Pelobacter seleniigenes DSM 18267: one gene and its partner. The protein of the gene in region 2 binds, or shares a complex with, the protein of the main gene of each other region. Links are inferred from orthologs where the notes say so. Each region holds a gene or a part of one and is shown on either strand. Other genes may lie near its edges. The genes, in order: N909_RS0118020 and pnp.

Region 1 (3,590 bases), on a different replicon or contig from region 2:
AAAACCGGCCGATTCATCGCCCGTGCCAGCCCGGCCAGGGGGCAAAATGGATAATATTCTCCCTCTGGTGTAGAATATTCTTCAGCCTCTATAGCAAAGTTCCTGCTTTTTTTATGGGAACTTGCGGGTATGGCAGATGAAAAAGACAGGAAAAGTGAATTTAATGTGAATTTGAAATATCACTAAAACCGTTTCTCTGTTATAGTTTGCCCGTAAATAAGGATTTAGCCGAGCCACCGCAATTACAGCGTTGAGGCCGGATAAATATAAGCAGAACAAGTTTTGACGCTCCCGGTTCTCTGCCGGGCTGTCGTCCACAATCAATTTAACCGGAAGGCCCGCAGGATGTGGACCCCGCGCAAGCGGTGAGGTCTGCACCGGCAGGGCTCCGGAAAGTGCCGCGAAAATGCGGACGGAAAGGTTTAATATTAATGAGTAAAAAGATGCTGATCAACGCCTCCCACCCGGAGGAAAATCGGGTGGCGATCGTTGTTGACGGGATTCTCAGCGATCTCGATATTGAGCTCGCCGGTCAGGAACAAAGCAAAGGTAACATTTATAAAGCGGTCGTGGTTCGGGTCGAAACCGGATTACAGGCCGCTTTTGTTGATTATGGCGCCGAAAAGCTCGGGTTCCTGCAGATTGGGGAGATTCACCCCAACCTCTACCCGACGCGGGAGGATTCCAAACACCGCCCCAGAATCGCCGACATTCTCAAACGCGGCCAGGAAATCCTGGTGCAGATCGTCAAAGAGGAACGCGGCAGTAAAGGTGCGGCACTGACCACCTTTCTGTCGATTCCGGGCCGTTACATGGTCCTGATGCCGGACAGTACGACCAAGGGTGTCTCGCGTAAAATCGCCGAAGACAGTGAACGTAAAAAACTCAAAAAAACCATGGCGGAACTGGATCTTCCCGAACGGATGGGTTACATCGTCCGCACCGCCGGCATCGGCAAGGATAAAGAAGAACTCAAGCGTGATTTCGATTACCTGGTGCGCCTGTTTGAAGGAATCACCGCGCGTAAGGACCAGATCAAGGCGCCAGCCCAGCTCTATCAGGAATCCAACCTCGCCATCCGTTCCATCCGTGATTATTTCAGCACCGACATGGATGAAGTTCTCATCGACGATCAGACGGTTTTCCGCGATGCCAGGGATTTTTTCGCCCTGGTCATGCCGGAACTCGGCAACCTGGTCAAACAGCACCGGGAAAGACGACCGATCTTTTCCCGCTACCAGATCGAAGAGCAGATCGATGGCCTGGCAAAAAACCAGATCCCCCTGCCTTCCGGCGGTTCCATCGTCATTGACCAGACCGAAGCGCTGGTGGCCATTGATGTCAACTCCGGCAAAATGGCCAGTGAAAGCGGAATTGAAGCCACGGCGCTGAAAACCAACCTGGAAGCTGCCGCCGAAGTCGGTCGGCAACTGCGGTTGCGTGACCTGGGCGGGCTGATCGTCATCGATTTCATCGACATGCGCGACCGCAAAAATATCCGCGAAGTCGAGCAGGAACTGCGCAAAGCCCTCAAGGACGACAAAGCCAAGGTCTCGGTCGGCCGGATCAGCCAGTTTGGCCTGCTCGAAATGAGTCGGCAGCGACTCAAACCGGTATTGAGTGTCGGTTCCTTTATCGAGTGCCCCCATTGCAAAGGGATCGGCAAGGTCAAAAGTGTCGAAGCCCAGTCGGTTGCCCTGCTGCGGCAGATTCACACGGCAGCATCCAAAGGCCAGATCGCTCTGATCGAAGCCGAGGTCCCCATGGATGTCGCCAACTATCTGCTCAACCGCAAACGCGCAACCATCAACGAACTGGAACAGCAGCTCGGTATGCGCATCGCGATCCTCGGATCAAGCACTCTGCTGCCCGGCGAAATCGAAATTGAGCTGCGGAAAAAAGATAAAGAACCGGACGATAGTAAAGATATCGCGCCCATTTCCCATGCCAACCAGATCGAGGTCGCCCTGGCCGCCCAACAGGATGAAATGCGCAACCAGGCGCAAGAGGAGGAGTTGGAGGAGGACAGTCCCGCTCCCCAAGAGTCCGCGGAAGAATCGGTGAACAGCGAAGCGCCCAAAAAGAAACGGCGCAGACGCCGGAGGAAATCTTCCGCCGCCAAAACAAATCAGGAACAGCAGACCAGTCAGCCGCCCGCTGCACAGGAAACTGCGACCGACTCGGCTACCCCCGCAGAGGCGGAGACCGCTCAGCCCCAAGCGACAGAGTTGCCGGTTGCTGCGCAGGCCGACAGCCAGCCTCAGCCGGAGCAAAGCAGCCCGACCCGGGAAGCCACCTCGCCAGCCCCTGCGGCTGGGGAGAGCAAGCCAACCACCGAACCCGCCGCCGCCGAAAAGAAACCCCGGCGCCGGACGCGTCGGCCGACAAAAAAAACGACCGGAGCTCAATCGACCCCGGTCGGGCCAGTGGAGCCGGTGGCCAGCGCTGCCGTGGCCGAAAAGCCGGCCCCAGCGGTAGAGTCTCAGCCCGTCGCTTCGGCACCGGTCGTTGCGCAGCAGCCAGAGCCGGTCCCGACCAATACTGAAACCGCCCCCGTAACGCCAGCGGAGCCGGCTGAAACGCCTGCCACTGCGAAACCGAAACGGCGGCCCCGGAAACCACGGGCCAAGAAACCCGTTGAGCAGGCGACCGGAGAAACTGCCCAGCAACAGAAAACAGCAGAGCCGGCCGAGAACCCGACAAAACCGGTGGAGTCTCCGCAAACGGAACCGCCGGTCAGCGAAAAACCGCAACGGCGAACTCAGCGCAGCACAGCCAAACCGGCCGCGCAGAAAACTTCCGGCGAAGCGCAGCAAGCCACTCAGCCTGCTCCCGCCAAAGCGGACCCGGCACCAGCCTCAAGCGTGGTCGAACAGAGCCCTCAGGCAGAGGCGGAAAAACCGCCGCGGCGGACTCGGCGAGCGGCGCCCAAGGCCAAGTCGGACTCCGAACCAGCTGCCGCAGCTGCGGACGCAGAGAAAAAAACGCCGCGGAGAACCAGGAAAAAAGCCACGCCCGCAACTGATCAAGAGGCGGGCAGCTCAGCCTCCGGCGAAGCTGCGTCAGGGGAGGAAAGCAAACCCAAACGCGCACCGCGACGGGCTCCCCGCAAAAAAGTGTCTAGCGACACGGACGTCAAACCCGTCACCGAATAACCAGCAAACCAAAGCCGGATCAATATGATCCGGCTTTTTTGGTAACCGAGGATCCATCCTCCGCTGTTTCCCAGTCCCCCGCAAAAAAGTTGAGCTGTCGATCTCCTTCCGGGCAGACCGCAACTGTCCGACCGCCCCATCAACAGCCAACCATCCGGAAATATGATAGTCTTTTCAAAAGGACCAAGCTTGCAGCAAACACCTTGAAAACGCGAGGATGATATGAAAGACAGTATTGTACGGCTGAGAAATCTTTGTGACATGCTGATCGGCATGGGGTTTACGGAATCAGTCAATGAAAAGGAGATCAAAAAACTGATTAAGGAACTGGAGGCGGTCATTTATCGGGAGATGGAACTATTGAAGGACCGTGAATCCATGTCAGACCTGTAAACCGACCGCCTGCAGCAATTCCGGAACACTCTTGCAGGACCA
Region 2 (3,280 bases):
CTGTTCTCCGTTTTTACCGGTATGGCCGAATCCTCCTGCCCCTCTGGCTGTGTCGTCCAATTCGTCCACTTCTTTTAAAACCGCCTGACACACCGGCGCAACAATAAGTTGGGCAATGCGATCACCACTTTGAATGACAAATTCTTCATGACCATGATTGATCATAATGATCCGCACCTCGCCACGATAATCGGCATCAATGGTCCCCGGTGAATTGACCAGGGCAATCCCGTGCTTGATCGCCAGTCCGGAACGAGGCCGGACCTGGATTTCAAAACCGACCGGAATCGAAAAGGCCAGCCCGGTTGGGACCAGACAACGTTCTCCCGGCTGCAGCCGCAGCTCTTCATTGACCATGGCACAGACATCCATCCCGGCGGCGAGATCCGTCATATAGCGTGGTAACACGGCATCTTCATGCAGCTTTTTAACCTGAATGCAGGGTTTGTCCATTTTGTTCATCCCGTTGATACAAAAGCCGGTGAAAAAAATTTCACCGGCTGATTGATTTCGTAGCTGTAACTGCTGAGGATTATTCTTCGGGCAGTTCCAGGCCTAGCGCTGCCTTGCGGGACAGCTTGATTTTACCTTGCCGATCAACACCGATACATTTGACCAGGACCTGATCCCCTTCATTGAGCACGTCGGTGACATTTCTCACCCGCTCGTTGGCCAGCTCAGAGACATGGACCAGACCATCGGTGCCCGGGAAAATTTCCACAAAGGCACCAAACTCCATGATCTTTTTGACGGTACCCATGTAGAGTTTGTCGACTTCAGCTTCCTGAGTCAGGTCACGAATCATCTTGATGGCTTTCTTGGCAGCAAGGCCATCAGCAGAGGCAATATTGATGGTGCCGTCATCCTGGATATCGATGGCGCAACCAGTCGCATCGATGATGCCGCGCACATTCTTCCCGCCGGAACCGATAACAGTCCTGACCTGGTCGGGCTTGACCTTGATACTGGTAATCTGCGGTGCATATTTGGACAATTCGCCACGCGGAGTTGCCAGAGCTTTGGCCATTTCACCGAGGATGTGAATCCGGCCGGCCCGAGCCTGCTCCAAAGCTTTTTGCATGATTTCCTTGGTTACGCCGGAAATCTTGATATCCATCTGCAGTGCGGTCACGCCGTTTGCGGAACCGGTGACTTTGAAATCCATATCCCCAAGATGATCTTCATCACCAAGGATATCGGAAAGAACAGCGATATCATCACCTTCTTTAATCAGTCCCATAGCGATACCTGCGAGAGGCTCCTTGATCGGAACCCCGGCATCCATCAAAGACAACGAAGCGCCGCAAACGGAAGCCATGGACGAAGATCCATTAGACTCGAGAATATCGGAGACGATCCGGATGGTGTAGGGAAAGTCTTCATGTTTGGGAAGCACCTGGGCGGCACTACGTTCGGCGAGCATACCGTGGCCGATTTCACGACGGCCGGGGAACAACCGCATGCTGGTTTCACCGACACAGAACGGCGGAAAGTTATAGTGCAGCATGAATTTTTTGAATTCCATGCCCTGGATGTTGTCCATCCGTTGCTCATCAACGGCGGTTCCCAGAGTGGTGGTTACCAGGGCCTGGGTTTCGCCACGGGTAAACAGAGCGCTGCCATGGGCCCGCGGCAGAACACCGACTTCGCAGGTGATCGGGCGGATGGTTTCCATGTCCCGGCCGTCAATGCGGATCCGGTCACGGGTTACCATTCTCCTGACCACCATTTTTTCAACCGCGCCGAGGGCGGCGGCGATTTCATCAGCGCGTCCTTCATACTGTTCAGCCAGTTGTTCCTGAATGGCAGCACGATTATCGGCCAGGGCGGCATAACGCTCCTGTTTGCTCCGGATTTTGACCGCTTCAACGACTTTGGCTTCGGCCAGTTCGGTAACCTTGGCGACCAGCTCCTCATCCTTCTGCGGCGGTTGGAAAGCGCGTTTTTCCTTGCCGACCAGCTTGGCTAGCTCTTCCTGAATGGTGATCAGCGGCTGCAGTGCTTCATGACCGAAGAAAATTGCATCCAGCATTTCGGTTTCGGTGAGGAATTTAGCTTCACCTTCAACCATCATGACCGCATCACGAGAACCGGCGATAACGATTTCGACATCGCTTTGTTCCATTTGCTCAAGGGTCGGATTGGCAATAAGCTGTCCTTCGACCCGACCAACCCGAACTGCGGCAATGGGGCCATCAAAAGGAATGTCCGAAACACTGACGGCAGCTGAAGCAGCGACCATGGAGAGGGTATCGGGATCATTGACCAGGTCGGCAGAAATAACCGTCGGCATCAATTGGGTTTCAAACATATACCCTTTTGGGAACAACGGCCGCATGGGACGGTCGATGAGGCGGCAGATCAGGGTTTCTCGCTCGGTCGCTCCGCGCTCGCGGCGGAAGAACGAACCTGGAATTTTACCGCTGGCATAGAATTTTTCAGAATAATTAACGGTCAGCGGAAAGAAATCCTGACCTTCACGCATGGTTTTGGCGGAAACGACCGTACAGAGAACTTTGGTTTCGCCATAGGTAACAATGACAGCACCGTCAGCTTGACGGGCAACTTTTCCAGTTTCAATAGTCAGGGGCTGACCATTGAATTCTACTTCAACCTTTTGATAGGCCATAAAATATTTACTCCTTGAAACAGGGAATCCGGCCTTCCGGACTCCAGTGATGATTTCCAGTAAGGAGGATGGCCCGAGACAACACCCGCCGTAAAGCCGGACATTCTCTCCGGACAGCCTCCTCTACCAGACCAAAAGACAAAAGCAGCATGTCCCTGACGGACATGCTGCTCTTTTTAACGGCGGATACCGAGAGCCTTGATGACCGTTCTGTAACGCTCAACATCCTGCTTGATCAGGTAATCAAGCAAACGGCGACGCTGACCGACCATTTTCAACAGTCCCCGGCGGGAATGATGGTCTTTTTTGTGGGTTTTGAAGTGATCTGTCAGATAGGTGATTCTCTCTGTCAGAAGAGCAATCTGGACTTCCGGCGAACCGGTATCACCTTCATGCCGCTTAAATTTTTCGATGATTTCTTGTTTGCGTTCTGTGCCGAGCACTGTTGTCTCCTTTTTTTGTTTTCGATAAAGCCAGTGGCGTGGCTGTTTTTCAATATCTTCAGGCTGCGATTTCTACCATAGTTAAAGCGTATCTGTAAAGATTAAACTATCTTTTTCTAATGACTTACAAAGACGCGAATAAGTTCGAAATCGCCGCGTTTTTCATTTTCACGTAAAGGTGCGTAGCGCGCCATAGCGACCAACTCTC

What was found.
Region 1: the proteins of pnp (region 2) and N909_RS0118020 are in contact, whole or in part, in a cryo-EM structure (PDB 9QH0), measured with the Escherichia coli proteins. The link is inferred for Pelobacter seleniigenes DSM 18267 from one-to-one orthologs.

The regions. Positions count from the first base shown.
Region 1 is NZ_JOMG01000004.1:233,743-237,332, reverse strand. What follows is about bases 84-3,355. They hold N909_RS0118020 (Rne/Rng family ribonuclease), read left to right. Parts: upstream 84-431; coding sequence 432-3,155; downstream 3,156-3,355. Outside these bases: N909_RS25795 (hypothetical protein), read left to right, coding at 3,378-3,548. UniProt on the Escherichia coli protein: Endoribonuclease that plays a central role in RNA processing and decay. Required for the maturation of 5S and 16S rRNAs and the majority of tRNAs. Also involved in the degradation of most mRNAs.
Region 2 is NZ_JOMG01000005.1:363,146-366,425, reverse strand. What follows is about bases 82-3,043. They hold pnp (polyribonucleotide nucleotidyltransferase), read right to left. Parts: upstream 2,630-3,043; coding sequence 533-2,629; downstream 82-532. Other genes in these bases: rpsO (30S ribosomal protein S15), read right to left, coding at 2,806-3,043; dut (dUTP diphosphatase), read right to left, coding at 82-453. Outside these bases: more of dut, read right to left, coding at 1-81; more of rpsO, read right to left, coding at 3,044-3,072; tRNA pseudouridine(55) synthase TruB, read right to left, coding at 3,189-3,280. UniProt on the Escherichia coli protein: Involved in mRNA degradation. Catalyzes the phosphorolysis of single-stranded polyribonucleotides processively in the 3'- to 5'-direction. Also involved, along with RNase II, in tRNA processing.